Regions from separate parts of the Jeotgalibacillus sp. JSM ZJ347 genome, predicted to be linked through region 2. Evidence: predicted binding sites of a transcription regulator. Region 2 holds the regulator's gene; each other region holds the start of a gene.
The links. Region 2 encodes Rex, which represses fermentation and respiration genes when NADH is low (regulators of the CRP and FNR family bind a similar motif). Its sites were predicted from a motif close to TTGTGAAATATTTCACAA; they were not measured.

Region 1 (7,864 bases), on a different contig from region 2:
TTATAAAGTAAAAATCGGTGATGAGTGGCGTGAAGCAGTTGACCCTTATGTGCGCTCCACTTCTGTAAATGGTGATAAAGGTGCAGTCCTTGATCTTGACCGCACAAACCCTGACGGCTGGGAGACATTCTCAAAGGGTGAAAACCCTGAAGATGCGACGATCTATGAGCTGCATGTCAGAGACCTTTCGATTCAGCCTGAAAGCGGGATTGAAAACAAAGGAAAATACCTTGGTGTGACTGAAAAAGGTTCAACTGGTCCTGAAGGCTATGCAACCGGACTTGACCACATTTTAAACCTTGGTGTGTCTCACGTTCAGTTCCTGCCAATCTATGACTATCGTACAGTAGATGAAACGAATCTTGATACACCACAATTCAACTGGGGATATGATCCGAAAAACTATAATACGCCGGAAGGTTCATACTCAACTGACCCTTATGACCCTGAAGTCAGAGTAGAAGAGCTGAAAGAAATGATTCACACACTTCATGAAGAAGATCTGGGTGTCATTATGGATGTGGTATACAACCATATGTACGCTGTAAATGAATCAAACTTCCACCAGCTTGTACCTGGCTACTACTTCCGTTACAACGAGGATGGTTCCCTTGCAAATGGGACTGGCGTTGGAAATGATACAGCTTCTGAACGTAAAATGATGCAGAAATTTATCGTGGATTCCGTTTCATACTGGGCTGAAGAATACGATATGGACGGCTTCCGTTTTGACTTAATGGGTATTCATGACACAGATACAATGAATGAAGTACGCGAAGCATTAGATGAAATTGATCCATCTATTATTGTCCTTGGAGAAGGCTGGGATCTGAATACGCCACTTGATGCTGAGCTGAAAGCTAACCAGAAAAATGCTGAAGATATGGAACGCGTTGCGCACTTCAACGACACAATGCGTGACGGTGCAAAAGGCAGTGTTTGGGAAGATACTGATCCAGGCTTTATAAATGGTAAACAAGGTATGGAAGACATCATGCGACAGAGTGTAGCAGGCGGACTTGCATATGACGACAGCTTCGCGACTTACCGTGATCCTGATCAGGTCGTCCAATACGTTGAAGCACACGACAATCTGACGCTGTGGGATAAGCTTGAGAAAACAAATCCTGATGCATCACTTGAGGAAATGAAGTCGATGCACAAGCTTGGTTCTTCAATCGTGCTGACGTCTCAGGGAATCTCATTTATCCATGCAGGACAGGAATTCATGCGCACAAAAGGTGGCGACCATAACAGCTATCAGTCACCTGACAGCGTGAATCAGATGGACTGGGAACGACGCGCTGCATTTAACGATGAAGTAGAATACATGGCAGGCTTAATTGACCTTCGTCAAAAATATGATGCATTCAGACTGACAAATGCAGATGAAATTGATGAGCGCCTGACATTCGCTGCATCCCCTGCTAATACAATTGCTTATACACTCCAGGAGAAAAAGAACCGTCACCTGTTTGTCGTGCATAACGCAAACAAGGAAGCCGTTTCAGTTTCCCTGCCTGGTAAAGGACCTTGGAAAGTACTTGTGAACAGTGAAGAAGCTGGCACTGAAGTATTGTCGGTGGAGAAAGGTAAGAGTATAGAAGTTGATGGATTGAGCAGTATCGTACTACTGAAAGATGGAAAACTGAAATAAGTTATAAACCCCTGTTTCCTAATGAAGGAGCAGGGGTTTGTTTGCAGGATATCTGCTGGAGTATGTGAGATTTAAGTATAGGTTTAACGGAAAAATATATTGTGAAACTATTCACAATATATTTTTTATGACTTATAATAAAGATGTACTAAAAATCATTTTTGTTTCTGCACAACTGGTGATTGTAGCGGAAGGGGGCGACTCCAGCAGGAGAAGTCGGACAGGTAAGACCCCGCAGTGCGAAGCACGAGGAGGCTTACCGCCGACCCTGCGGAAAGCGTCCCCCTGGAGCTACAATCAACAGCCAACTTTAATATCGCTTATAATAAAACCAGAACATCATTCTAATTGAAAAGGTGTGTTGTGAAAATGGTAAAAGGAAATCGCGTTGCATTGATTGGAACAGGCTTTGTCGGCTCAAGTTATGCATTTGGACTGTTAAATCAGGGCGTTGCTGATGAGCTGATCATGATTGACCTCAATGAAGATAAAGCGAAAGGTGACGTACTCGATCTGAATCACGGGAAAGTCTTCGCTCAGCAATCATTAAACATTTCATTCGGAACATATGAAAATTGTAAAGATGTTGATCTCGTTGTCATTTGTGCGGGTGCGAACCAGAAGCCCGGGGAAACACGCTTGCAGCTGGTTGAAAAGAACCTGAAAATCTTCCATTCAATCGTCACACAGGTTGTCGGCAGTGGATTTGATGGAATCTTCCTTGTCGCGACAAATCCTGTAGACGTCTTAACATATGCTGTATGGAAGTACAGCGGATTTCCAAAAGAGCGCGTGATTGGCTCCGGTACCATTTTAGATACAGCACGTTTCCGTTACCTGCTCGGCGAGTATTTCCAGGTCGCTCCGCAGAACGTTCACGGCTACATTATCGGCGAACATGGTGACAGTGAGCTTCCGGTCTACAGTTCAGTCGATGTCGGCGGCGTAGCAGTGCTTGATATGATTAAAAAGTACCCTGAATATACGCAGGAGGATCTTGATGATATTTTCGTCAAAGTCCGTGATGCCGCCTACCAGATCATTAATAGTAAAGGCGCGACCTATTATGGTATTGCGATGGGACTGGTGCGGATTACAAGAGCCATTCTTCATAATGAAAACAGCATTCTGACTGTATCTGCACTGATGGAAGGTGAATATGGCGAGGAAGATGTGTATATCGGAGTTCCCGCTGTGATCAACCGGGGCGGGCTGCGCGAGGTCATTGAATTGAATTTAAGTGATAAGGAAAAAGAGCAATTTGCTCACAGTGCAGATGTGCTGAGAGGGATTTTGAAGCCTCATTTTTAAGTGAAAAACCAGCTGTTGCGGGGGCAACAGCTGGTTTTTTGATAAGGTTCGGCGTCCGGGCAGCGTTAGTGGGATAGGTCAAATGACATGAAGTGGCGAACATGGCGGTTTTTGCGTCGAACATGAGTATCTGAGCGTCGAACATCGTTACTTTTACGTCGAACGCCTGCCATTTCCCGTTGAACATTCATTATTTCCCGCCGAACCACCACGCCCTATCAAACCTGCTCATACTGAACCCGGTGCAAATTCGCAAAAATCCCATCCTGCTCAAGCAGTTCTGCATGGGTACCATCTTCTGCAATCCCCTCTTCTGTCACCACGACAACGCGGTCCGCTTTTCTGATCGTCGCCAGTCTGTGTGCGATCACAAGCGTCGTGCGGCCTTTTGCAAGCTCTTCAATTGCACCCTGAATCATCGCTTCCGTTTCTGTATCAAGTGCTGAAGTTGCTTCGTCCAGGATCAGAATAGATGGATTCTTTAAAAACATTCTCGCGATGGCTATCCGCTGCTTCTGACCGCCTGACAGCTTTAAGCCACGCTCACCAATCTGCGTATTGTAGCCGAGCGGCAGACCGTCCACTACTGACTCCAGATTTGCTTTTCGCGCAGCTTCCTGAATTTCTTCATCAGTGGCATCAAGTCTGCCATAAGCAATATTTTCACGAAGTGTTCCTGTGAAAAGGAAGACATCCTGCTGTACGATTCCAATCTGACTTCTGAGCGACTCCTTTGTCACATCACGGATATCCATCCCATCAATCCTGATCGCACCTTCTTTTACATCATAAAACCTTGGAATCAGTGAACAGATCGTTGTTTTCCCTGCACCGGACGGCCCTACAAACGCAACAGTCTCCCCGCGGTTCAGCTTGAGGGAAATATCACTTAGTACGCCCTTTTGATCATCATAGCTAAAAGACACGCGGTCAAATTCAATCTCCCCTTCTAAATGATCAACCTCTTTTGCACCCGGACGATTGGTAATCACCGGAGCCTGGTCGAGTAAATCTGTAAAACGTTTGAACCCGGCCATACCTTTTGGATACATTTCAAGCAGTGCACTGATTTTATCAATCGGTTTAAAAAGCACATTAATGTATAAAACAAATGCAACCAGCTCTCCGTACGACAGCTCATTATTCAGGCTGAGATACGCGCCGAATACGAGTACAACGAGTACAATCAGACGCGTCATGATATACATACCTGACAGGCTGAACGCCATGACTTTATAAGCACCGACTTTAGACTGGCGATAGTGCCTGTTATCAGTCGTAAAACGTTTAATTTCATGCTTTTCATTTGTAAATGACTGAACGACGCGTGCGCCTGATACGCTGTCCTCCACCCTGGCGTTTACCTCAGCAATATTGCTGTACATCATCTTCCAGGCTGTATTCATCCTGATATTGGCATATGTAATCAGCCAGATCAGAAACGGCACAACAATGATCGCGATCAGTGCAAGCTTCACATTGATTGTCAGCATAATCCAGAACGCACCGATAAATGTCATCACGGCAATAAATAAATCCTCAGGCCCGTGATGCGCCATTTCCCCGATATCAAACAGATCATTCGTAATCCGGCTCATAATATGACCGGTCTTTGTATTATCAAAGAATGAAAAAGATTGCCGCTGAACGTGCTCAAACAGCTCCTGACGCATATCTGTCTCAATATTAATCCCAAGCTTATGACCCCAGTAGTTTACAACGTACTGAAGAGAGGTACTTGAGAGATAGAGAAACAGGAGCAAAAAGCTGACCAGCGTAATGGCTTGCCAGTTCCCTTCAGGCAGCAGCGTGTCAATAAACCATGACACTGCCAATGGAAAGCCTAGCTCCAGAATCCCGACAACAACCGCACAGCTGAAATCCGCTATAAAAAGCTTTTTATGTGGCTTATAGTAAGAAAAGAATCTTTTTAACATCATCCGTACTCCCTTGTGAAATATGTAACTATTATTTTACAGCAACCAAAAAATAGTGCCACAACTATTTTCGATATACGAAACAAAATGGATTCAAAATTGTCTGATTACTAAGATTGCTCTATAATCACTCTATTAAGATTTCTTTTAAATGAAAATGTTCAACCCAGCGAAACCTTGGAGTCTCCGTCCCACACGGAAAGGTTTTGCGTTATAGATTACTTTTTATATTTCGAGGAGGAATTTACATGGAAAGAAATCATACAATGCTTCAATTCTTCGAGTGGCATGTCGCTGCAGACGGCGACCACTGGAAAAGACTGAGAGACGCAGCACCCGAACTAAAAGCAAGCGGAATTGATGCAGTCTGGATTCCTCCTGTTACAAAAGGTGAATCACCCGATGATACCGGCTATGGCGTATACGACCTCTATGATCTTGGAGAATTTGATCAAAAAGGTGACGTCAGAACAAAATACGGTACAAAAGATGAGCTCCATGAAGCGATTGCGGCCTGCCATGAAAACGGCATTCAGGTCTATGTAGATGTCGTGATGAATCACAAGGCCGGTGCCGATGAAAAAGAAACATTTCAGGTCATTGAAGTAGACGCTGAAAACCGTCTTGAAGAAATCTCTGAACCATTTGAGATCGAGGCCTGGACGAAGTTTACTTTTCCTGGACGTGACGGAAAATATTCAGACTTCCAATGGAACTTTGACCATTTTAACGGCACAGATTATGATGCCCGTGAAGAAAGAACAGGGTTTTTCAAAATTGTCGGTGAGGGGAAAGACTGGAATGATCAGGTAGATGATGAATTTGGCAATTATGATTACCTGATGTTTGCAAATATAGATTACAATCACCCTGAAGTCCGTGATGAGATGATTAACTGGGGTAAATGGATGTCAGATATGCTTGATGCAGACGGCTACCGCCTGGATGCGATCAAGCATATCAGTCATGATTTTATCGATGAATTTATCAGACAGGTAAAAGAGCATCGTGATGGTAACTTTTATATGGTCGGCGAATACTGGAATGAGGATATTGAAGCCTGTGGGGACTTCCTTGAGGCGACGGATTATCAACTTGATTTATTCGATGTCCAGCTTCACTATAAGCTTCATCGCATATCAGAAGAGGGCCGTGATGCTGACCTTTCAACTCTTTTTGAAGGAACACTTGTCGGAGAATTTCCGATGAATGCTGTAACGTTTGTTGATAACCATGATTCTCAGCCTGGTGAGTCACTTGAATCGTGGGTACAGGATTGGTTTAAGCAGAGTGCCTATGCACTTGTGCTGCTTCGAGCAGATGGCTATCCTTGCGTATTTTACGGGGATTACTTCGGTATTGATGGAGAAGATCCGATTGAGGATAAACGTGAGGCGATTGATCCGTTGATTTACGCGCGCTATCACCGTGCTTATGGTGAGCAGGACGATTATTTCGATCATCCTGCTACAATTGGCTGGGTCAGACATGGTGTTGAAGAAATTGAAGGTTCAGGCTGTGCAGTCGTTGTAACTGTGGGTGATGAGGGTGAAAAGAGAATGTTTGTCGGTGAACATCGCGCAGGCGAAGAGTGGACGGATTATACGAATTCGATTGATGAGCCTGTTGTGATTGATGATGAAGGATATGGGATATTCCCAGTTCAGGCAGGCAGTGTGTCGGTTTGGGCTTTGCCGGCTGAATAGGCTTGTTTAAAAGAGACCGGTTCATTTCCGCTACAGGTGGAGGCTTTCCGGGCGGAGGACCGTTTTATGGTCCAATCTTTATCGCTCGGCTTCGCCTGCGGGATCTCAGCTATCCCGCTTTATCGCCCTGGAGTCCCCACCTTCCGCTCCAATGAACCTAAGCATTAACCATTTATTACATTCAAAAAAGGAAACTGATGCCGTTTAGTTGGGCATCAGTTTCCTTTTTATTATTTTATCAGTAGCAGTCTTTTTTGTATAAAGCGAAGATGTGCTGTTAAGCGTCGAACCTATCGATCGTTATGCCTTCTGCCCAACCTCTGCCGGAAAATAGATATGATACAAACTCCGTACTGCTTTTTCAACGTCTGCCACATTTACACCAAACATCATGCTGACCTCGCTTGATCCCTGGTTGATCATCTTGATATTGGCGCCTGCCTGAGCGAGTGCCTGCGTGGCTTTTGAGGCGATTCCGATTGTCTGGTTCATGCCTTCCCCTACGACCATGATCATTGCAAGATCACGCTCTACATAAAGCTCCTCAACCTGAAGTTCTTCGCGAATGCGATTTAACACGCGAGCTTCCTGTCCATTGTAAAGCTGATGAGAACGTAAAATCACAGACATGTTGTCAATTCCTGATGGCGTATGTTCATATGACACACCCTCATCTTCTAAAATCTCCAGCAGCCTACGGCCGAAACCGAGCTCTCTGTTCATCAGATATTTTGTCATATTAATGCTGCAGAACCCTTCATCGCTGGCAATCCCGATCACAGGATGTCCGTCTAGTTCACGGCTGGCAACGATCCTTGTCCCTTTTGCTTCAGGCCGGTTTGTATTTTTTACGCAAACCGGAATTTTTTTATGAACAACGGGCTGCAGGGCTTCATCATGAAAAACGGAGAAGCCTGAGTATGCGAGCTCCCGCATTTCGCGGTACGTCAGCTCTTTTAGTTCTCGTGGCTGGTCGACCATTTTCGGGCTGACGCAGTAAATTGAATCCACATCAGTGAAGTTCTCATATTCTGTTACGTCGAGTCCGGCTGCAATGATGGACCCTGTGATATCAGAGCCGCCACGCGGGAACGTAACGATATTTCCTTCATATGAATATCCAAAGAATCCCGGTATTACAAGCACTCCCTCAATATCTCTCAGTTTTGCAATCTCAGGGTAGGATTCCGGCAGAATCTGCGCGTTACCCGGTTCATCCGTTACAATCATACCTGCTCTTTTCGGCGAAATAT
Region 2 (7,864 bases):
CGTGTCTCGGGCATAGGTACAATTACACTTTTCTACGAACGACCCTGTTTTTTCTAAGAAGGTCACCGTTTTTTCTCCGAACATGGCTGCTCGTTCTAAGGACCGTAATGGTTTTTCTAAGAACATCACTCATCTTTCTACGAACCTCCCCAACCCACACCCACACAAAAAAGAAAACAGCCGGAATCACTCCCCGCTGTTCTCCTTCATTGCTTCTTTTTTCGCAAGTTCGCGGTCGATCCGCTCCCTGCGTTCTTTTTCCTCTAGCTCAAGCTGTTCGGCTTCAGCTTTTTGTGCTTTTTTATAGCCGATTTTCGCAATCCACAAGCTGATTTCGTATAGTAAAATCAGCGGTACGGTTACGATCATGTGTGAGAAAATGTCTGGCGGCGTCACAAAGGCTGCGACGACGAGCAGGCCGAAGTATGCGTACTTACGGATGCTTGCCAGAAACATTGGTGTGACGATTCCAAGTCTTGTGACGAATAACATGATCACCGGCAGCTGGAATAAGAAGCCGAACGGGATAGTCATTTGAAATAAGAACTGGAAGAATTCGTTGATTCCGATAACCTGCTCGATCTCAAGATTGTTCGACAGGTTCATCATGAAGCGGACAACGAATGGGAATAAAATAAAATATGCGAACGCAAGGCCTGCTAAAAACAGGATAACGGATGCCGGAATGTAACTGAGGGTTACTTTCCGTTCTCTGTCATGCAGGCCCGGACTGATAAATGCCCAAAGCTGGTAGAGTATTACTGGTGCCGTCATGATCAACGCAGTGAACATGATAATCTGGAAATAGATCTTTACAGGATCCGTTACCCGGAATGCATTCAATGTCATCGATGCTGCTTCGTCTGAAGACTGGAGGAATTTCATGAGCGGTTCTGCTAAGAAAAAGCCTCCTACCATCGAAATGACAAAGAAAACGACTACAATGATGAGTCGTTTTCTTATTTCACCTATATGTTCATGGACGGTCATATCTTGCTGGTTCATATGGCCACCATCCCGTAATTATTGCTGTTTTTCGTCTTTCTTAGCCGGCTTTACATCGTCATCATCATCTGCAAGTCCTTTTGTTGCATCCTTGAATTCACGAAGGGTGCTGCCTGCTGCTTTCCCAAGCTCCGGCAGTTTTTTAGGACCAAAAATTAATAATGCAACGACTGCAATCACGGCAAGGCTGATTCCACCTGGTAACATGATGCGTGCACCTCCTCTTTCTTCCTATATCATAAATTAAATTAAGCTTTTTGGCTATTCTATATTTCTTCTAATTGTGACGTTTCTACGTCATCTGTTCCATAATTCTTCAGGAAATAAATGAGTGACTGAAGCTCGACAGCAAGATCAATATGATGGATTCTCATATGCTCAGGCACAGAGAGTCTGGCAGGTGTGAAATTCAGAATTCCCTTTACCTTCAGATCGATCAATCGGTCGGTGATTCCCTGTGCAGGACCAGCCGGCACAGTGAGGATTGCGACTTCAATGTTGCTCTCCTTCACTCTTTCCTCAAGATCATTCATTGCATACACAGGTACTTCTCCAATTGAAGTGCCCGCTTTTTTCGGATCCGCGTCAAACGCCATTTCAATCTTTGTATTATTGTTTTTCAGGAAATTATAATGTAAAAACGCAGTACCTAAGTTTCCGACACCAATCAGCACAACTTTTGTCGTCTCGTCCTGATCAAGTGTTTTACGGAAAAAGGACAGCAGGTATTCTACATTATACCCATAACCCTTTTTGCCAAGTGCACCAAAATAAGAAAAATCACGTCTGATCGTTGCTGAATCCACCTTTACAGCATCGCTCAGCTCTTTCGAAGAAACACGCTGCTTTCCTGATGAATGCAGGTTCTTCAGAAAACGGTAGTAAAGCGGAAGCCGCTTCGCCGTTGCCTGAGGAATCTTCATTTGTTCCTGACTCATTCCTGTACTCCCCCTAAATCCAACAGTGCGCCTGGCACCGCATGTAAAGTGAAGCTGTGAACGCTTCCAAATCTATATTTTGTTAATGGTTCTATAACGCGGATGATCTACGTGCAGGACTGCGCTTTCCGCGGCCGGACAGTGAGCCTCCTCAATGCTACGCATTTCCGGGGTCTCACTTGTCCTTTCCCGCCGCAGGAGTCTCCGTCCGGGACGAAGATCATCCGCTGAGTGAGTATATCTAACATCGTTTAGATTTACTCTCTCATTTATCAAACTATAAAATAGTACTTTGTTGTAAAGTTATCCTTCTTACCAAAGCGTTGAGCGTAGCGTAAGGCGGCGACTCCGGGACGATTAGTTGGAAGCTGAGACCCCACAGCCGTAGGCGAGGAGGCTCAGCAACAACCGTCCGGAAAGCGTCCGCCTGAAGCGCAGCGAAACAACCATTTATATAAGAACAATCTTTCACAACAAATTCCTTTTAAATACATTCCAAGTCCCTATTGTATCATACACCATTAAGGTATCCGCTTGCAAAGTATGCAAGTTTTTTCACAATGACAGTTCGTTGCTTATCATAACGCTGTTACGATACACTTAGATAGGAAGAAAAATGAGGTGAGCGAATGATTTTACTACAGGTCAATAATCTCTCCAAGTCGTTTGGCGCAGAAGAGATTATTGCTAATATAAAGCTTGAAGTTCAGACCAAGGACCGGATCGCACTTGTCGGCCGTAACGGTGCCGGGAAGTCTACCCTTTTAAAAATTATTGCCGGTCAGCTTTCGCATGACGACGGCGATATTAATAAACCAAAAGGCGTGTCGATCGGGTACCTTGAACAGCACAGCGGACTTGAATCTGAGCTGTCGATCTGGGAAGAAATGATGACTGTATTTGATTACTTAAAAGACATGGAAAAACGCCTGCGTGAAGCCGAGCAGCAGATGGCAGATCCGGACGTGTATGAAAATGAGGAACGCTATAACCGTCTGGTGACCGAATACGATGAGCTGCAGGTACAGTTCAAAGACGCCGGCGGGTATCAGTATGAAGCGGATATCAGAACCGTGCTTCACGGGCTGCGCTTCCAGTCGTTTGATTACGATACACCGATCTCAACGTTAAGCGGTGGTCAGAAAACGCGTCTTGCTTTGGGTAAATTACTTTTAACCAAGCCTGACGTCATGATCCTCGATGAGCCGACCAACCACCTGGACATTGATACACTCAGCTGGCTGGAGTCTTATCTGCAGGGTTACCCGGGCGCGATTTTAATCGTCTCACACGACCGCTACTTTTTAGATAAAATCGTCAATCAGGTTGTGGAGATCTCACGTAAGCGTTCAAAGAAATTCCACGGCAACTACAGCCGTTATCTGGATCAGAAGGCGCTTGATTATGAGCGTGAGATGAAGGAATTTGAGAAGCAACAGGAAGAGATCGCGAAGATGGAAGACTTTGTCGCGCGGAACCTGGCGCGGGCTTCGACAACGAAAATGGCACAGAGCCGCCGTAAAAAGCTACAAAAGATGGACAGGATGGACCGTCCAAAAGGCGATGAGAAATCAGCAAGCTTCGGCTTCTCGATTGACCGTCAGAGCGGGAATGACGTCCTTAAGCTGCAGGATCTCTCTGTCGGCTATGATGCCCCCGTTTCAAGTAACATCAACGCAGCGATCACACGGGAAGACAGCATTGCGCTGATCGGACCAAACGGCGTTGGGAAGTCTACCCTTTTAAAAACGATTGTTAAAAGAATTCCTGCGCTTGCGGGTCAGATTCAATACGGATCGAATGTCAGCATCGGCTACTACGACCAGCAGCAGGCAGAACTGCATTCGAATAAAACGGTGCTGAATGAACTGTGGGATGACTATCCGATGAAAAATGAAAAGGATATCCGTACGGTGCTTGGTAACTTCCTCTTTTCAGGGGATGACGTGCTGAAGCCGGTTTCTACACTAAGCGGTGGCGAGAAAGCTCGTCTTGCGCTCGCAAAGCTGATGATGCAGAAATCGAATCTGCTGATTTTAGATGAGCCGACTAACCACCTGGATCTCGATAGTAAAGAGATTTTGGAGAATGCGCTGATCGATTATCCGGGCACGATTCTGTTTGTATCGCACGACCGCTATTTTATCAACAGGCTTGCGACAAAGGTGCTTGAGCTATCGCCTGATGGCAGCACAGAGTATCTTGGCGACTATGATTATTATATGGAAAAGCTGAGTGAACAGGCTGAGCTTGCGGCGATTGAAGAACGCGAGCGCCTTGAGAAAGCGCCAGCCGCTGAAAAAGCTACTGACAAATCATCTTTTGCGCTTGATAAGGAAAAACAGAAGGCTGAACGAAAGAAACGCAGGCGTCTTGAGGAAATTGAGCTGCTGATTACAGAGCTTGAAGGTACGATTGAAGAGCATGAAAATCTGCTGTGTGATCCGGAGATTTTCCAGGATCATGAGCGCGTGATGGAATCCAACCAGGCCATTGATCAGGCAAAAGCTGAGATGGATCAGCTGCTTGAGGAGTGGGCTGAATTGGAAGAAGAATTGAGTGAGTGAGTGTTTTGTGCAGGAATCCTTTTGGGGTTCCTGTTTTTTGTTTGTTGGGTTTGTGGTTCAGGAGATTACAGCGGGTGTTCCGGAGATTTGGCTGATGGTCCGAAAGATTATCGCGGGTGTTCAGAACATTTCGCCGGTGGTACCGGAAATTGTATCATTTAGCCCACCCCACTCCTCACCTGATTTTACAGTTTTGGCGTTTGGCTGGCCGGGTTCATGGAAAAATAAGTCATGTTTTTAGAAAAACAATCAAGGTCCCCAGAACAAACAGCCATGTCCGTAGAAAAAACAGGTACCTTCTTAGAAAAACCAAGGTGGTTCGTAGAAAAGTGTAATTTGACCTATCCGCCTGTCCCGCACGATCACTCTAAAATCCAGCAGCACATTTCACAAACTCAAACTACTCCCCACCCAAATTCTCACCGATTCCCACGTATCCTCCCCCATTCTTCCATATCCGAAATATCAGGCAATTGTGAATAACTTTTCGCTTATATTTGTGTGAAAATTGCAAATCAAATATGTACAGAATGTGAACGCAGTGTGACAGAACGATTACAATGCACAGACTTATACACACTGCGCACAGCGTTTTCATGCTTTTCAACAGAGTTATACACATTACCCACAGCTTTGTACACAATTATTAACATTATCCACATTAAACGACACGCCGAGTTATATACAAGATTTTTCACACTTATGCACAGCTTATCCACAGAAAAACTCAGCTTTTTCACAGCTGAGTTTCGCTTCTCATTGATTTTGTTCCCCTTGCCCAGAAGATCATTGGAATTAAAATAAGAGACAATAGCCCTCCGCCCAGTGACAAAACGAAAAAGCTTGTAGCACAGACGACCATTCCTGACAGTGCACCACCAGCCGCTCCTGATAATGCAATGAAGACATCGACTGACCCTTGTGTTTTTGCACGTACCGAAAGATGTGTAGCATCTATGATCGTTGCTGTCCCGCTGATCAGTCCGAAGTTCCACCCGAGTCCAAGCAGCATCAATGCGACAATCATTCCTGCAAGTGATTCTCCAGGTGCTAGTGCGCCTACTACGCCAGCTGCAAGCAGCGTTATTCCTGATGCTGACGCCATGAATGTCCTCCCCAGCTTATCAACTAGTACACCTGTAATTAATGACGGGAGATACATCGCTGCGATATGAAGGCCGATTACTAATCCGACCGCACTCAGCGCGTGACCGTGATGTCCCATATGAACCGGCGTCATTGTCATGACAGCGACCATAACGATCTGCGTGAGCACCATCACTACCGCCCCAGTAATTACGCCTCTTCTTTTCAGACCGGACACATCAAACGTTTCGATAGGTGCTGTTTCTTCTTTTGAAGCTTCAGACAGTCCACGTGCGATGATCAGCGGGTCAGGCTTTAGCATGATAAATAACACCAGTCCAGCTGCAATGTAAGCTGCAGCCGCTAATACGAACGGTCCTCCAAGCGCCGGGACACCAATAGATTCAGCAAACCTCCCCATAACACCGACCAGGTTCGGTCCGGCTACTGCACCAAACGTTGTGGCAACCATTGCAATACTGACAGCTGTTGCGCGCTGTTTATCATTGGCCAGATCCGTCCCTGCATAACGCGCCTGAAGATTAGATGCAGTTCCTGCCCCGTAAATCAGCAATGAAATCAATAGCAGCGCGACACTATCCCAGACTGCCGCCCCGACAACACCAAGCGCACCTAAACCGCCAGTAACAAATCCGGCTCCGAGTCCAATCCGCCTTCCCGCTTTTTGAGACAGCCTTCCGACTAAAAGCGCCGCTCCTGCAGAACCAAGCGTAAACAGCGCAACAGGAAGCCCCGCATAGCTGTCTGTACCAAGCATATCCTGAGCAAGCAGCGCGCCAACTGTAATACCGGCAGCAAGCCCCGCTCCACCAAAGATCTGTGACAGTACAACCACCCACAGCGTTCTTTTATAAAGCTGGGTACGCTTTTCTTCACTGTCTATGTATACTTGAATGTCTTGTTCCATGACTTACATCTCCGTTTCATCCACTATTACTTGTATTGTACGCCTGGGGGTTTATTAGCACAATCCGAAAATACTGATGATCATTTTAATCAACAACGTTTAAATAAATTTTCTTATGTAAAATTTAAAAAAGCTTGAACCTTACGTAACGTGAGGTTTTATAATAATCGTAAAGGAATTAATAGGTAAGGATGGTTATGATATGTATTCAATCGGTCAACTCGCTAAGATCAGTAACATAACTGTGAGAACGCTAAGATATTACGATGAAATAGGATTATTAAAACCCAGTTCCAAAACAAGTGGAGGGCACCGGCTATATACAGATCAGGACATCACAAGGCTGCATCATATTATTACTCTGAAAGACCTTGGACTTGAACTCGAATCGATTAATGAAGTCATCAAAAATAAGCAAAGTAATTTAAGAGAAACATTGAATCTTCGTTTGGAGAAGATCAAGTTTGAATGTGAACAGTTAACCAGGGCTGAGCAGTCAATCCATTCTATTTTAGAGTTAATGTCCCTTGATCATATCAGTAATTGGGAGGATATTTTTTATACTTTCAATAACTATCCTGCTTCAAAAATAGAATTAGAAGAAATCTGGCGGCTTCATTTTACTCTGAAAGAACAACAGACACTTTCTCTCCTTCCCTCTTTTGGAGATGGAAGTGAACTGACACAAAAATGGATCTCACTTGTGAATGATATACATAAGAATATCGAAGAAAGTACTCAAGGGGAAAATGCCAGAGATTTAGCAGAGAGATGGATCAGTCTAGTTGAGGAAATGTTTAAAGGTGATCACGAACTGGCTCAAAAAACCTGGCAACTGACCAATTCAGGAAACGAAAGCTTAGGTTTTTATCAATTTGATCAAGAAGTAGTAAAGTTTATAGAAGACGCAATCAATTATCATTTTATAAATAACAGAGGTGAAATATGAGGAAAATTGCATTTTTAGATATTATTTTTTACGTCGCAATTCCTTATTTTCTATGGACTTATGGCAGAGATCCTCTAGGAGACTACTATGCGATGCTTCTTTCCACAGTTCCGGGTTTTGCCTATACCATTTATCGATTTATCGTACAAAAACAATTTAATATGATGGGTCTCTTTATCATCGGTTCACTGATCATCTCAACATCTGTCAATATCCTTTCTTCAAATGCAGAAAATATGCTCTGGAATCAGGTGTATTTAGGATATTTATTTGCATCAGTTTATCTACTATCAATGATCTTCAAAAGACCATTAGCCCTCACTTTTGCAATAGATTTTGCTTTTTTGCAAGGATATCCGAGAGAAAATAGCAAAACACTCTATTCTACTCA
Region 3 (7,864 bases), on a different contig from region 2:
CAGATTACCTGAAGAGTATATGCAGGTGGGGTGGGGAGTAGAAGTGTAGGGGAAGAAGCCGGAGGTTGGATAAGCTAATGATTGGCTTAACCCATGTGACTTAAGTGCATGAAGGGCTGCTGTCGCCAGTTGTTGCTGTTTCAGCTGGAGTTGTAGCAATCCCGGCCGAGGTTGTAGCGATACGCCCGGGAAGTTGTATCAATCCACGCCGATGTTGTATCAATCCCGCTCGCAAATGTCCCTATCCCATCCAGCAGATGCTGCACCGCACTCTCTTCATGCCTTTAAGAAACTATATCTTTGTTTCCCAAGTGCATGCAGGGCGATTGTTGCTGTTTGTGCCGAAGTTGCAGCAATTCGTGCTGGAGTTGTAGCGATACACCCGGGAATTTGTCGCAATCCCCGCCTGAGTTGTAGCAATCCACCCAAAAATACGTCATATCCACAATCCAGTTTGGAGCAATATCACCGCCATAAAAAAAGAACCGCCATCCCAGGCGGTTCCCAAACTTTTAAATCATCGCTGTTCCAAACGTGCAATACGCTCATCAAGGTCAGGGTGAGTTGAGAATAGTCTCATCACGCCGCCTTTACCACTGATTTTCATTGTGGCAACAGCTGAATCATCTGTATGATCTTTTACATTGGTACGGTTTGCCAGTGCTTTTAACGAACGCAGCGCATGCGCCATTTTATCGTTTCCAGCTAAGTCACCGCCACCACGGTCAGCGTGGAATTCGCGGTGTCTTGAGTAGGCACTCACAACCATACTTCCGAGAATCGAGAATAGAATCTGGAAGATGATAATCGCCGCAAACTGAACAATCATCTGCAGCTCTTCACGGACAAAACGGCTGACAACGATTGCAACAATGCGCGACAGGAATACAACAAATGTATTCACAATACCCTGAAGCAGCGTCATTGTAACCATATCTCCGTTTGATACGTGTGCAACTTCGTGCGCGATGACGCCTTCAACTGCATCGTCGTCCATGTTATCAAGCAGCCCCTGAGATACTGCGACAAGTGATTTCTTTTTAGAAGGACCTGTTGCAAAAGCGTTCACTTCAGGAGAAGGATAGATTCCGACCTGAGGCATATGCGTTAAACCGGCTGCGCGAGAGAAGCGGTGCACCTTTTCAACAACTTCACGTTCCTGTGCAGTCAGGTCGCCATCCGGATCGAGTACCTTTACCTTCATCATCCATTTCGCCATCATGCGTGACATCGCAAGTGAGATGAATGCCCCTGCAAAACCTACGATTAAACTAAATACACCAAGTGAAATGAAGTCAATTCCAAGCCCTGGTCCGCCTGTCTGGAATGAACCGTTGATTCCTGTATATGAAACAATGAGTGACCAGACGATCACAATTGTCGTCATGACAAGGATGTTTGTTAATAAAAAGAGTAAAATTCTTTTGCCCATTTATGCGCCTCCTCTTACATTAGTTTGTGATTATTGTAGCATAGTTTTCTCTGAAAAGCGTGACAAAAGAAAGGCAAAAAGTTTCTTCATTAAAACAGTTTAGTTGTGTATGAAATACGCGGTCATTACAATGAAGTCAATGATTGAAACAGATAGGAGCTATTTATATGAACAAGCCAGTCATAATTGTGGGAGCCGGATTAAGCGGTTTATATACAGCATCTTTACTTTCTGAAAATGGAATTGAATGCAAGGTCATTGAATCGAGAAACAGAATCGGCGGCAGGGTGATAACTGAAGAAGCTGCCGGGGCAAATTTTGATCTTGGACCTACATGGTTCTGGCCGGAGCATGAGCATGCAATTACAGCGGTTATCAAAAAACTCGGGTTAAAAACGTTCACCCAGCACACAAATGGTGATTTGTTATTTGAGCAATCCACTGAAAGTCCGGCGCAGCGTCATACTCTGCCGGCTCATGCAGCAGAAAGGTCTGAGCGCCTTGAAGGGGGGATGCAGTCAATGATTGAAGCAGTTGCAGATACGCTCCCTGCAAATACAATTGAATTAAATAAAACAATCACTGCAATCAACATGAATCACGAAGATGAAGTCAGTGTTCATGCAGTAAACAGTGAAGGAGAGGAATTGGTATACGGGGGATCAGCAGTCGTTCTTGCACTACCACCACGTCTCACAAAAAGAATCTCATTTTCACCTGAACTGCCCGCACTCGCTGATCTGCCAACCTGGATGGCAGGGCAGGCAAAAATAGTTGCTGTCTATGATCAGCCTTTTTGGCGTGAACAGAACCTTTCAGGTCAGGCATTGAGCTGGGCGGGACCGCTTCAGGAAGTGCATGATGCAACGGCTGCTACAGGTCAGGGCGCTTTGTTTGGTTTCTTCAATTTATCAGCTGCTCAGCGCTTTCAGCTTGGTGCGGACAAAGTGAAGAAGATGGCACTTGCTCAGCTAACAAGGTTATATGGAGATAAAGCAGGGATGCCGAGCTCAGTATTATATAAAGACTGGGCCACGGATGATGATACAGCAACGGAGGAAGATGCACTTCCGCTGATTGATTTTCCGCAGTATCGTCCACTTGACATCACAGGTCCCTGGCATGGAAAACTGCTAATCGCAGGCACTGAAACAGCTTCAGGATCAGGCGGCCATTTAGAAGGAGCGATCCGTTCAGCGGAACGTACAGCAAGCGTAATTTTGGAAAGAAATTAACTAATTAATCAAACAATAAAAAACACTATTGTACTGGCAGCGCTTACCCATTTACACTGATCTGTGAATTGAATCACAAAAATTAACACGGAATTCAGGATGGTGAAGAATGGAACAGTCTACAATTGAGAAATTACTGGGCGCTGCCACTTTAAAGAGAGATCTACTGAAAGAGCAGCCGAATCATTATATAGTACGTGCCATGCTTGCGGGTATGTACGTTGGGATGGCAGTCGTGATGGCATTCCGTCTGGCGCAGCCGTTTTACGAAGCGGCATCACCGGCAACTTATTTTATTAATGCAATCTTCTTTGGCGTTGCATTTTGCCTAATTTTATACGGGAAAACGGAGCTTTTCACATCTAACACGATGTATATGGTCGTTGGGGCAATGAAGAAAAAAACAAACTGGATGGACACGCTGCGCGTATGGGGCGCTTGCTACCTCGGTAATTTGGTTGGTATTTTATTCTTCACTGGATTAATTGTCATGACCGGTTTATTTGCGACAATGGATCCGGCAGAATCGTATCTGATTACTGCTGCTGAAAAGAAAATGAACCTGCCGTATTCAGAGATGTTCTTCAGAGCAATCCTTGCAAACTGGCTTGTCTGCCTGGCTGTATGGATTCCGCTTCAGGTAAAGGATGATATGTCTAAAATTGTGCTGATGATCCTGTTCGTCTTCACCTTCTTTATCTCCGGATATGAACATAGCATTGCCAATATGGCTTTATTTTCAATCGCACTGTCAGCACCGCACACTGCGCTTGTAACGGTGCAGGCTGCGGTTGAAAATGTGCTGATTGTGACGCTCGGTAATATCGTGGGAGGCGCATTCTTTGTAGGAGTGCTTTACACGTATTTGAATTCAGCTAAAAAAGAAAAAGAATTGACGGCAAAATCGTCTGTTAAAGCATCTTCACCAAAGGCTGCTTTAGAGAAATAAGCTTAAAACTGTCTTTATTCGGTGAAAACTGTATGAAGGCAGTTTTGCTTTGTAATTTAGTAAATCATAATTAATGAATAAATCTTTTTCTGGAGGGAATTTCTATCTATACATAGATAGAAATTCCTTTTTTGTGTTAAACCAACATTTTTCCCTTAGACATAATTCATTTAACACCATAAACATTAGTGACTCTTTATAAAAAGGTTTGTATAGACCCACTCATGAGCAGTCTGATAGGATAATGAAGCTGCAACAAATTTGCACAGGTGGTGTGACTAAATGAACAATCGATTTAAGGAAGCGGAGTTTGCCACGTGGGTTGGAATCATGGCAAATACGCTGTTAACCATATTAAAAGGCATATTCGGCTATATTTCAGGGAGCCGGGCACTTGTCGCTGATGCGGCGCATTCTGCTTCGGATGTCGCGGGGTCTATCGCTGTTCTGGCAGGGCTGCGTACAGCACGAAAGCCGCCGGATGATGATCATCCTTATGGTCACGGGAAAGCGGAGAACATAGCAACCATTATCGTTGCTATTTTACTGGTAGTAGTTGGTGTGGAGGTTGCCACTTCATCAGCAGGCGTTTTCTTTGGAGAGGTTCCGGAAGCGCCAGGAACGATTGCACTTGCAGTCATTATTTTTTCCATTCTTTTAAAAGAGGTCTTATTTCATTATAAAAAACGGATCGCTAAAAAAATTAATAGCTCTGCATTGATGGCAGAAGCCTGGCACCACAGATCAGATGCGCTTTCCTCAGTCGCTGCTTTTCTAGGGGTGGGCGGGGCGATTCTTGGTGAAAGGCTGGAGCTGACTTTTTTACTGTATGCCGATCCAATCGCAGGGCTGGTCGTCTCACTTATTGTTGTGAAAATCGGTTTTTCACTCGCAAAGGAAGCCGGTTCGATTATGATGGAGCAGGTGCTGGATGCAGATCAAACTAATCCCTTTATCGAAACGGTCATGACGACACCTGGTGTAAAAAGGGTTGACGAGCTGTTAGCCAGATCACATGGCCACTATATTGTCATTGATATTAAAGTCAGTGTGGATCCATATATTACAGTGGAAGAGGGGCACCGTATTTCCAAAAACGTGAAGCGCAGACTGCTTGAGCGGCATGAAGATATTAACAATGTGCTGGTTCATATCAATCCATATAATGAAGAATAAGCTCCTTTTATAAAAGCTTTGTTAAAGGTCGTTGGTGGTTTTGCACAGCTGACTTTACAAAAATGTTCCTAGAGCGCATGATCATGCGGAATAAGGGTATCGATAATGTAGGTTATCTAATTTGAGCGAATCCGCATTAAAGTTGGTTAGCAGTAGAGAACATGTGCTAACGTAATAGTAACGGATCTGTGAAACATCAGCTCAGGTGAACGAAAGGAGCACGTCTCATGGCTGTGATCGAAACAGATGTACTGATTATCGGAGCAGGGCCCGCAGGACTTATGGCAGCAAACGTGATGACAAAGCGTGGCGTAGACTATATCTGCCTGGAGAAAAAACCTGGACGTTCAGTGTTATCAAAAGCGCTTGGGGTCCAGGCAAGGTCACTTGAACTATTCGAATTCCTTGGCGTGAATAAACCATTTTTAAAACGGGGATATCCTGGTCCAGGTGCTAAGCTCCATCTGGCAGGAAAGCATCCTTCTTACGTTGAGTTATATCATATTAAAAGCAGATACCCTTACATGCTCATTATTCCACAGGATGAAATCGAAGAAATTTTAGAGAACCACCTGAACGGCAGAGGAGGTCAGGTTTTCAGGGAGCATGAAGTGCTTGATGTGACACAAAAAGACAATGGTGTCTATGTAACAGCTCTTCACAACGGCATCACGAAGACCTACTTTGCGAAATATCTGCTTGCCTGCGACGGCTCACATAGTAAAGTCCGTGAAGAACTGGATGTACCATTTATCGGTGAAGATGAAGGCATCACGTTTTTTACAGGTGATGTTGAAATTCCTGAGATGAAGGAAATTCACATTAATCTTCACTTGAATGACAGAGGAGCGGCTGCATTCTTTCCTTATAAAGATGGTACTTACCGCGTTGTCGGCTTTGACAGAACGAGGCAGGGCGGACCACGCAAACGTGAGATGAAACTATACGAGCTCCAGACGGCACTCGATACCATTCTTGACCACTCTTATAAAGTTCAGCATCCAAAATGGCTCGCTTACTTCGGTACTGCCCACAGACAGGTGCCAAGTTACCGCGTCGGCAATGTGTTTTTCGTTGGGGACGCAGCACACATCAATAATCCCCTAGGTGGTCAGGGGATGAATATTGGTCTTGAAGACGTCGGAAATCTCTGCTGGAAAATTGATACCGTCTTAAAAGGGTACGCAGGCAGTCCATTCTTAGACACATATCATGAAGAACGGGCCCCTGTTGCAAAAGAAGTAATCTTTAATACGACCATGGAACTGAAGCTCATTCATTTGAAAGGGCTGCTCGGCAAAGCGAGAAACTGGTCAGGAAAGGCAGTACTTTCACAGGGCTGGGTTCAGTCCAGGTTTGCAAATGCGCTGTCACACGTACACAGTGATTACGACAAAACGCCGATTAACCGTTCATTTAAAGACAAATCCCTCCCGCGAAAAGCAATCCAGGCCGGTGAGCGCGTACCGGATCAGATTCTTTTCAATGAAGGAACAACAGACGAGCGCCTGTACCCGCTTATTCAGCGGATCGGGTATGTGTGCTTAATCTATATTGACTGCTATGAGCAGGACCTGATTGACTATGCATATGATTTTGCTCATGAAGCAAACCGGGCATTCCCGGATATGCTGAAGGTCTATCTTGTTGCCCGTGGAGGAACGGTGATCACCGAACGGGATGAACTCCCGATTATTTATGACGTTCACCGTGATTTGGATCATAATCTCGGTATGCAAAAAGGCAGCACGCTCTTTATCCGCCCCGATGGCCACGTCGGTTTTCATGATGGCTCAGCGGATGTACGTAAAGTGATGGCAAAGTTGAAGCGGTATTTTATTTAGATAGTTGGAGGAGAAGCCTTAATTGTGAGGGCTTCTTTTTTTGTGGTGAGGGTGCGGTGCTACAAGGTAAGTGCTGGATCGGACAAACTTTTTGGGTGATTGCTACAAGCTGGCTTGGGAATGGTACAGGTTCCCGGGTGTATCACTACAACCTGGGCCGGGATTGTCCCAACTTCAGCTTAAATGACGACAACCTGCACACTAATTAAAAACTTTTTTTAAAAAAAGTGATCCAAATCCAAACTTTCTTCGTTAGCTGTTTGAAACCAAATAAATTACAACAAAAAGGAGAGTTACACATGCAAAAGAAAAAACTACTTAAGAGAATCGCAGCACCAGTACTTGGACTTTCGTTAATCGCACCAACTACAGGGCTTGCAGCAGAAGAGCCGACAGCAATCACGCCGGCATCAGATCTTCGGGCAACACTGGATCAATTACTATCAGAGCACTATGTACTTGCAGTCAATGCGATGGTGAAAGATTACAATGACGCACCGGATGAAGAACAAGCTTATGCAGCTCTTGATCAAAATGCTTTAGACATGACGCCGGCAATTGAATCAATTTACGGCGCGGAAGGTGCACAGCAGTTTGAAGACATCTTCGTTAACCACAACGATTATTCACCGGACTTTGTTGAAGCAGCAAAATCAGATGATGCTGACTTAAGAGCAGCTGCTGAAGCGGAAGTTGAAGAATTTACACAGGAATTTGGCGGATTTCTTGCAACGGCAACAGAAGGAAATCTTCCTGAAGAAGCAGCGGTAGAAGTGCTCGTAGCACACGAACAGGACGTCATTAATGCTTTTGACAGCTATGTAGAAGGTGATTATGAAGCTTACTTTACTCACTTTATGGAAGGCTACGACAGAATGTTTGATATCAGTAAAGCACTATCTGTCGCAATCGTCACGCAAATGCCGGATAACTTTGAAGGATCAAAAGCAGATTCACCCGCAGCTGACCTGAGATCAACTTTAAACAACCTTGCAGCTGAACACTTTGCACTTGCAACAATGAGCATGCAAAAAGGTGTAAGCGGTGCTGAGGACTATGACTTTGCAACGTGGGCTGAAGATATGAACACGGACGAATTCACTGCAGCAATCGGCTCAATCTATGGTGAAGAAGGTGCAGCACAGTTTAAAGAGGTGTGGACGAGTGAACACATTAACGCTCAGGCTGACCTTGTAAGTGCAACAGTCGCAGGAGATGAGGAAGCAAT
Region 4 (7,864 bases), on a different contig from region 2:
ACTGATCGATGGCTGCAAGGTAATACCATGGCACACCCTGATGGTGATAAGCAGTGTAATAAGTCAAACGTTCGTTTAAAAGCGTCTTACGGTCTTCAACAGCAGCTGCAGTTGAAAAAATGAGCAGAAAGCTGACAGTCGCAGCTAAGAAAGTTTTCATATTGTTCACCTCGGGAGTAGTATGTGTAAGTGAGATGATTTCAAGCGTTATTTTAGAGTTTTTGGATTTGGAGTGTTGCGGTGTGCGGAGCGCGGAGCGGATGTCGTTGTTTTGGGCAGAGTTGTAGCAATCTGGCCCGGAGTTGTAGTGATACGCCCGGGAAGATGTAGTGATTCGTGCCAGAGATGTAGCAATTTCTCACTTTTGATGTGTTATCCCACAGCAGCGTCGTAGCACATTCGCTCTTGATGCTTTTGAGAAACAAAAGACAGTTTCCGAAGTGCATGCAGGGCTGGGGTGGCGGATGTCGTTGTTTTGGGGGAAGTTGTAGTAATTCTGGGTGGAGTTGTAGCAATCTGGCCCAGAGTTTGTAGCGATACGCCCGGGAAGTTGTAGCAATTCCACCGCAGTTTGTAGCAATCAGCTGCATTGTCCGCGTCTTATGCCCGTCAGAGCTGACCAAGCACCTTCCGCTTTTCGAGGTGTCCAGCTCCAGCAGGCAGGCCCTCGAGTCATAAGCCACACTGAGAAAATGGGAAAGATCACCCATTTCTCTCAGTGCGTCTTATGCTTGTCGGACCTAAACGCCTGCTTCCGCTTTTCGGGATATGACAAGTGTCACATCTTTTTCCTTACACTCATGACTTATTTTATTTCGGGGAAAGCTTTATGATGAGGTCATAAGAGTTACAGAAGGAGGAAAACATGAGTAAACAAAAAACAGCAGAGTTGCGCAAAAGTGTCTCTCCTTATGAAAAAGCTGATATGAAAGCAAGTATCAGACAAATGATTAATACCATACCACCATTTTTTATTTTATGGTTTTTAGCGTATCAGAGTCTTGAGATTTCGTATTTATTAACACTGGGTCTTGGGGTCATTGCGGCAGGGTTTGTCGTACGGATCTTTATTATTTTCCATGATTGCTGTCACGGATCATTTTTCAAAAACAAAAAGCTGAATAACCTGGTTGGCACATTAACCGGAATTGTGACGATGTTCCCTTATGAAAAGTGGAAGCGTGAGCATTCGATTCACCATGCGACGAGTGGTAATCTTGATAAGCGCGGAACAGGCGATATCTGGATTATGACAGTGGAAGAGTATAAGAAGGCTTCATGGAAAGAAAGACTTTCTTACAGAATGTACCGCAATCCGCTTGTGATGTTTGGACTTGGACCGCTTTATCTGTTCCTTGTCACAAACCGTATGAATAGAAAAGACGCACGTAAAAAAGAGCGTAAAAACACGTATATCACGAATGCTTCAATCGTTGTTTTATACACAGGCATGATCTTATGGCTCGGTTGGGAAGCGTTCCTGCTTGTCCATGGACCGATTATGTTTATCTCAGGTTTCCTTGGGATCTGGCTGTTTTATGTGCAGCATCAGTTTGAGGATTCCTATTTCGAGGATGAATCTGAATGGGATTATGTAAAGGCTGCTGTAGATGGAAGTTCATTTTATAAGCTGCCAAGAGTGCTTCAGTGGGTAACAGGTAATATCGGTTATCATCATGTTCACCATTTAAGCCCTAGAGTGCCGAACTATCATCTTGAAAAAGCGCATGAATCCACTCCGCCGCTTCACAAGGCGACTACGATTACGATGCGTTCAAGTCTTGAATCAATCAAATTCCGATTGTACGACGAATCACGTAAAACATTTGTCAGCTTCAATGAAGTCAAGAGACAGATTAAAAAAGAAAAAATGTCAATTGAACTTCGTCGGATGCAGACGAGATCTTAATTTAAAGCGCCTGAAGGGTATAAAGACCTTTCGGGCGTTTTTTTGCGGACCTTCTGAACACTCTTTCATCCGTGCTATACTGATACATGAGAAAGGCGGAATGCTTGTGCAAAAATGGTATAACATTTTTCCGAAAAACACAGGATTGAATATATATATTTGGATTATCTTTTGTATGCTGCCTTTTTATTTTATTTTAAGATCATCCGGCTGGGTTGAAATTTCAACCGGGGTAGCGATGATTCTGGTATTTTTTGCAGCTTACCGGCTGACCTATCTGACAAAAGGCTGGGTGAACTATGTCTGGGTAGGCATTGCCATCGCGATTAGTATTGCCATGACGATTTTATTTGGATTCGTTTATTTTGCGATCTTTCTTTCATTTATGATTGCAAGTGTTCAGCATAAAGTAGGGTTTTTTACGCTATACGGAATCCTGGTTGGCTCTACAATCATCACAGTCAATATTGCATTTTTCACACAGGACCAGCTGTTTTTTACACAGTTCCCGTTCGTATTAGTCAGCGTGATTGGTGTGATTTTACTACCGCTTAATTCATACAACAGAATGAAGCGTGAAAAGCTTGAAGGACAGCTTGAATATGCACAAAAGCGTATTTCAGATCTGATGGTCATGGAAGAACGTCAGCGGATTGCACGGGACCTGCACGATACGCTTGGTCAAAAGCTTTCATTAATTGGTTTAAAAAGTGATCTTGCTGCAAAGCTGGTCACTGCAAACCCCGAAAATGCCAAAAGTGAATTGAATGATATAAACCAGACTGCACGCACAGCACTGAAAGAAGTGAGAGAGCTTGTATCAGATATGCGCGGGACAAAGCTTGATGAAGAAATCATGCATATCCGTGAGCTGCTTCACGTGGCACAGATTAGGCCTGAAGTAAAAGGAAATCCGATACTTGAGAATGTTCCGCTTTTAGTAGAAAATGTGGTCAGCATGTGCCTGAAAGAAGCTGTCACCAATGTTGTAAAACACAGCAGTGCCACGCATTGTAAGGTGGTAATTGAACAGCTTCCTAAAGAATTAAAAGTGACAGTTGAAGATAACGGGAAGGGATTCGCGATCGACCGTTCAATAGAAGGAAACGGGTTGAGAGGCATGAGAGAGCGCCTGGAGTTTGTAAATGGCACGCTTGATGTAGAAAGCGGACTCGGTACGAACATTACGATTTGTGTACCGACCGTACTGAAGCAGGTCTCTAAGGAGGAAGCGCAATGATAAAAATCGTGTTAGCTGAAGATCAGACAATGCTGCTCGGAGCGCTTGGCTCCCTGCTTGATCTTGAAGATGATATGGAAGTTATAGGCAAAGCAAAAAACGGGGAAGAAGCCGTTGAAATGGTGAAATCCCTTCAACCTGATATTTGTATTATGGACATTGAAATGCCGTTGAAAACTGGTCTTGATGCTGCAGAAGAATTAAAAGATGAACCGGCGAAAATCATTATCCTGACGACATTCGCAAGACCTGGGTACTTCGAAAGAGCCAGAAAGGCCGGAGTCAGCGGTTACTTATTAAAAGACAGCCCGAGTGAAGAACTTGCACGCTCAATCCGTACCATCATGGAAGGACGCAGAATCTATGCCCCTGAACTCGTCGATATGGCTCTGACAGAAGCAAACCCGCTGACAGAGCGTGAGCGTGAAGTGATGGAACTGATTGCAGAAGGTAAAACAACAAAAGAAATCGCCGGCACACTCTTCATCACAAACGGCACAGTCCGAAACTATATCTCAGTCATACTAGACAAACTCGAAGTCTCAAACCGAATAGAAGCCATCTCCCGCTTCAGAGAGAAGGGCTGGTTTAAATAAAGTTAGGTTGATTTGATCTTGTATTACCCTCATTTCATATTTGTGTTTCTGAGGTGAACGGAGCGTAAGGCGGCGACTCCAGCAGGAGAAGCCGGACAGGTAAAACCCCGCAGCGCGAAGCGCGAGGAGGCTCACCGCCGGCCCTGCGGAAAGCGTCCGCCTGAAGCGCAGAGAACCGGTTATTAAGTATTCTTCAATTCCTACATACAAATGTGCTCAAACAATCCTATCCCATGAAAAATCACGTATAATCATATATAATAACAATATACACACATGTGAATTTATTCACAATATCGTCAATAATTAACGATCGGAGAGATTTGATCTATGAATCAACTTTCGCAATATGCGAAGCAATATAAAGGCACGCGCTTATTAATGATTATAGTCGCTCTGTTAACAGGGGCAAGTATCATTGCGCAGGCCTATTTTATCGTCAAAATTGTAGACGAAGTATTTTTAAAAGGAGCAGCCCTCTCAGATGTTGTTCCGCTCTTCGGGTGGCTTGCGCTGGCACTGATTGCCCGTGCAGCATTGACCTATGCGAGCGGACGCACGGGAGCCTGGCTTTCTGCAAAAGTGAAGCAGACCATTCGTGAAAAGCTGCTTGAAAAATATGCAGGAAATCCTGTTCAGGCTTCACTGCAGGGACAGTCCGGACGCAAAGTTAGTGTGCTGATGGATGCGGTAGATGAGGTGGACAGTTATTTCAGTAAGTATATTCCCCAGCTCACTTTAACTGCATTTATCCCTCTGATGATCATTGTAACTGCGTTTTGGCAGGACTGGATTACGGGAACGGTTCTACTTGTTTCAGCTCCGTTTATCCCGCTGTTTTTTATCATCATCGGGATCAAAACGCAAAAGAAATCTGAAGAACAGTTAGAGCAGCTTTCTGCTTTTTCAGGAACATTTTTAGATACGCTTCAGGGGCTGACAACGCTGAAGTTATTCGGTCAGGCAAAAAAGCAGCGGGATACGATTGAAGACAGCAGCCTGAAGTTCAGGGATGCTACATTGGAAGTGCTCAAGATCGCTTTCATCTCTTCACTGGCACTTGAGTATATCTCGATGCTTGGTGTTGGACTTGTCGCACTTGAGCTTGGACTGAGACTGATTTATTTTGAGAGTGTCACATTCTTCACAGCATTTTTCATGCTGGTGTTGGCACCTGAATTTTACGTGGCGATCAGAGAGCTTGGAAACGCCTTTCATACAGGAAGAGGCAGTATCGGTGCTGCCAAGTTAATTGATGAAGAGCTTTCAAAAGAAGAAGATCGTGTGAACTGGGGAAGTGAACAGCTTTCATCAGACAAGCCGCCGCACATTCAGTTTGACCAGACTGTCTTTCAGTATGGGAAAGAGGGCTTTGGCCTTGGACCGTTAGAGGCGGATATTAAACCTTATGAAAATATTGCGTTGATTGGAAAAAGTGGATCAGGAAAGTCAACTGCATTAAATTTGCTTAGTGGACTGATTGCTCCTACATCAGGTGCAATTACAGTGAATGGTAAAAATCTATCCCATTACGAAGAAAAAAGCTGGTTTGATCAGCTCAGCTATATCTCTCAGCAGCCGTTTATTTTCTCTGGAACGCTCGCTGATAACATTGCAATCGGAAGTAAAAAGGAAGCAACGCGCAGCGAAATTGAATCAGCCGCTGACAAAGCAGGTTTAACACCGCTGATTGAAACGCTTCAAAAGGGACTTGATACGCCTGTTGGAGAAGGTGGGCGAGGCCTTTCAGGAGGCGAGAGGCAGCGTCTGGCACTTGCAAGGGCGTTCCTGAAAAAACCTTCTATCATTCTGTTCGATGAGCCGACAACAGGGCTTGATCTGAAAACAGAACAAATTCTGACGGCGTCAATGGAGGAGCTCTCAAAACGTGCAACAGTCATTACCGTTGCACACAGACTTTATACGATTAGAAATGCTGATCAGATTCTGATGCTTGAAGACGGATCATTGAAAACAAGGGGTAAGCATCAGGATTTATTAAAAGAGCCCGCCTATCAGGAAATGATACAGGGAGGTGGAGCAAGTGCGTGAGCTTAGTATTGTATTAAGGCAAATTGCAGCAGAGAAGAAAAACGTCTGGTACTCCGTTCTGTTCGGCTATATCGGCGGCGTCACGGCAGCAGGTCTGTTTGCAGCAAGCGGATATCTGATTTCAAAAGCCGCACTGCTGCCGCCTGTCTACACGCTTACACTGCTCATTGCTTTTATTAAAGTGTTCGGTCTGGTGAAAGCCGGGTCAAAATATGGGGAGCGGATGGTATCGCACCGTGCAACCTTCAATATTTTAGCGGGGATCCGCGTCCGTTTCTTTGAAAAGCTTGAGCCACTGGCACCGGGTATTTTTCAGAAATTCAGAAGCGGTGATCTGCTGGCGCGGATTACAGGGGACGTTGAAAGTCTGCAAAATTTCTTTTTACGCGTCTATTATCCGCCAATCGTGCTTGTATTTGTATTCTTAAGTGCGATGATTTTTACCACGTTCTATTCTTTCTGGTTCCCGCTGATTTTTGCATCAGGATTGCTATTAACCGGGCTCTTGATCCCGGCACTGTTTGCACTGCGCAGACAGAAGATTGAAGAAAAGGTCCGCGAGTCACGTGCTGACCTTTCAACAGATACAGCTGAAGTGCTTTATGGATTCCGTGATTTGAAAATCTATCAGCAGCTGGATGAAAAGGAAGCGTCACTTCACCAGTCATCAGCTGCTTATATCGCAAATCAGGAAAAGAGCAGCAGTCAGAGTATGTTCAACCAGTCTGTCAATCAGGCAGCAGGGCTGTTAGTCTCATGGCTGGTGTTGGCAGCTGGCGTATACCTTGTGCAGCAGGATCAGCTTGACGGCGTATTTCTCGCGATGCTTGTCATGCTGTCACTGAATATATTTGAAAATGCAGCGCCAATGGCTGTGCTGCCGCCACATTTAGAAGAGAGCAGAAAAGCTTCTTCACGCTTGAATGAAGTCACTGATATTGAATCCGTCACGGCGGTCGAACCTTACGAAACGCTGACGGACGAAGCACCGGCCATTGCGTTTCAATCGGTTTCCTATACCCATGAAGGAGAAGAAAGGTCGGCTGTTGATTACACTTCATTTTCAATCGATCCAGGCTCTAAAACGGCGATCGTCGGGGCGAGTGGCTCCGGTAAATCAACGATCTTTCAGCTGCTGCTTGGCGTGCTCAGAACAAGTGATGGTGAGATCACCCTTCAGGATAAACCGATCCGTCATATTCAATCTGAGGATATCTGGGAAAAAGCCAATGTTGTCATGCAGGAAAACCACTTTTTCTATGGCACGATCAGAGATAATCTTTGTATCGCAAGGGACGGTCTGACGGATGAAGAAATGCTGTGGATGCTTGAAAAAGTAAGACTTGCAAGGTTCACGCTGAATGATGCTGTTCTTGAAAAGGGAGAGAATCTGTCAGGCGGAGAGCGTCAGCGGCTTGCCATTGCGCGGGCACTGCTCAGGAAACGGAGCTTGTGGCTGCTGGATGAGCCGCTCAGCTCAATTGATAATGTGACGTCAGCTGAGATTATGCGCTACCTTGAAGAGCGTACAGAAGATGCAACAGTCTGCCTGATCAGCCACCAGCTGAATGGTCTTGAGAAAATGGATCAGATCATCGTCATGGATGGCGGCCGGATTGTGGAAAAAGGGTCATACGAAGAATTGATGGCTGCCCGCGGTATGTTTTATGAGATGAAGAAGATTGAGCAGGAGATATTAGTTTGAGGAAAACCGCTGATGAGGCGGTTTTTCTTTTTGGTGGGTAGATGGTGCGGTTGTCGTTGTTTCAGCTGAAGTTGTAGCAATCCGGCTTCAGGTTGTAGCGATCCACCCGGAAACTTGTCGTGGTCCGGGCCGGAGTTGTAGCGATCCACGCCGAACTTGTAGCAATCCAGCCTCCCGAATGACGGATCTCCCCCCTGCTCAAAAACCAAAATCAATGGTACGATAACCGTAGAATATTTTACAGGAGACGAACGGATATGGCAGATTATTTTACAAGAAAACAGCGCGAAATAGGCGTCAATCTGAATGAAGTGCAGAAGCAGGCTGTTCTCCATGGAGATGGTCCGCTTCTATTGCTTGCT

Region 1: the regulator Rex is predicted to act here: its motif matches at 1,757-1,774, upstream of ACH6CZ_RS07585 (L-lactate dehydrogenase).
Region 3: the regulator Rex is predicted to act here: its motif matches at 2,729-2,746, upstream of ACH6CZ_RS15780 (formate/nitrite transporter family protein).
Region 4: the regulator Rex is predicted to act here: its motif matches at 4,022-4,039, upstream of cydD (thiol reductant ABC exporter subunit CydD).

The regions. Positions count from the first base shown of each region.
Region 1 covers NZ_JBISEN010000002.1:349,629-357,492, reverse strand. Annotated here, with positions in the region: gene pulA (type I pullulanase) at 1-1,657, shown strand, start outside; gene ACH6CZ_RS07585 (L-lactate dehydrogenase) at 2,027-2,968, shown strand; gene ACH6CZ_RS07580 (ABC transporter ATP-binding protein) at 3,187-4,905, opposite strand; gene ACH6CZ_RS07575 (alpha-amylase) at 5,154-6,611, shown strand; gene ACH6CZ_RS07570 (aspartate kinase) at 6,912-7,864, opposite strand, start outside.
Region 2 covers NZ_JBISEN010000005.1:108,442-116,305, forward strand. Annotated here, with positions in the region: gene tatC (twin-arginine translocase subunit TatC) at 187-1,005, opposite strand; gene ACH6CZ_RS14195 (twin-arginine translocase TatA/TatE family subunit) at 1,024-1,212, opposite strand; gene ACH6CZ_RS14200 (redox-sensing transcriptional repressor Rex) at 1,272-1,943, opposite strand; gene abc-f (ribosomal protection-like ABC-F family protein) at 2,573-4,510, shown strand; gene ACH6CZ_RS14210 (MFS transporter) at 5,247-6,524, opposite strand; gene ACH6CZ_RS14215 (MerR family transcriptional regulator) at 6,727-7,473, shown strand; gene ACH6CZ_RS14220 (VC0807 family protein) at 7,470-7,864, shown strand, end outside.
Region 3 covers NZ_JBISEN010000009.1:59,218-67,081, reverse strand. Annotated here, with positions in the region: gene htpX (protease HtpX) at 518-1,432, opposite strand; gene ACH6CZ_RS15785 (flavin monoamine oxidase family protein) at 1,600-2,667, shown strand; gene ACH6CZ_RS15780 (formate/nitrite transporter family protein) at 2,777-3,616, shown strand; gene ACH6CZ_RS15775 (cation diffusion facilitator family transporter) at 3,899-4,792, shown strand; gene ACH6CZ_RS15770 (FAD-dependent monooxygenase) at 5,020-6,636, shown strand; gene ACH6CZ_RS15765 (copper amine oxidase) at 6,936-7,864, shown strand, end outside.
Region 4 covers NZ_JBISEN010000004.1:2,989-10,852, forward strand. Annotated here, with positions in the region: gene ACH6CZ_RS12575 (M23 family metallopeptidase) at 1-160, opposite strand, end outside; gene desA (Delta(5) desaturase DesA) at 866-1,909, shown strand; gene ACH6CZ_RS12585 (sensor histidine kinase) at 2,016-3,149, shown strand; gene ACH6CZ_RS12590 (response regulator) at 3,146-3,745, shown strand; gene cydD (thiol reductant ABC exporter subunit CydD) at 4,076-5,797, shown strand; gene cydC (thiol reductant ABC exporter subunit CydC) at 5,790-7,502, shown strand; gene ACH6CZ_RS12605 (ATP-dependent helicase) at 7,760-7,864, shown strand, end outside.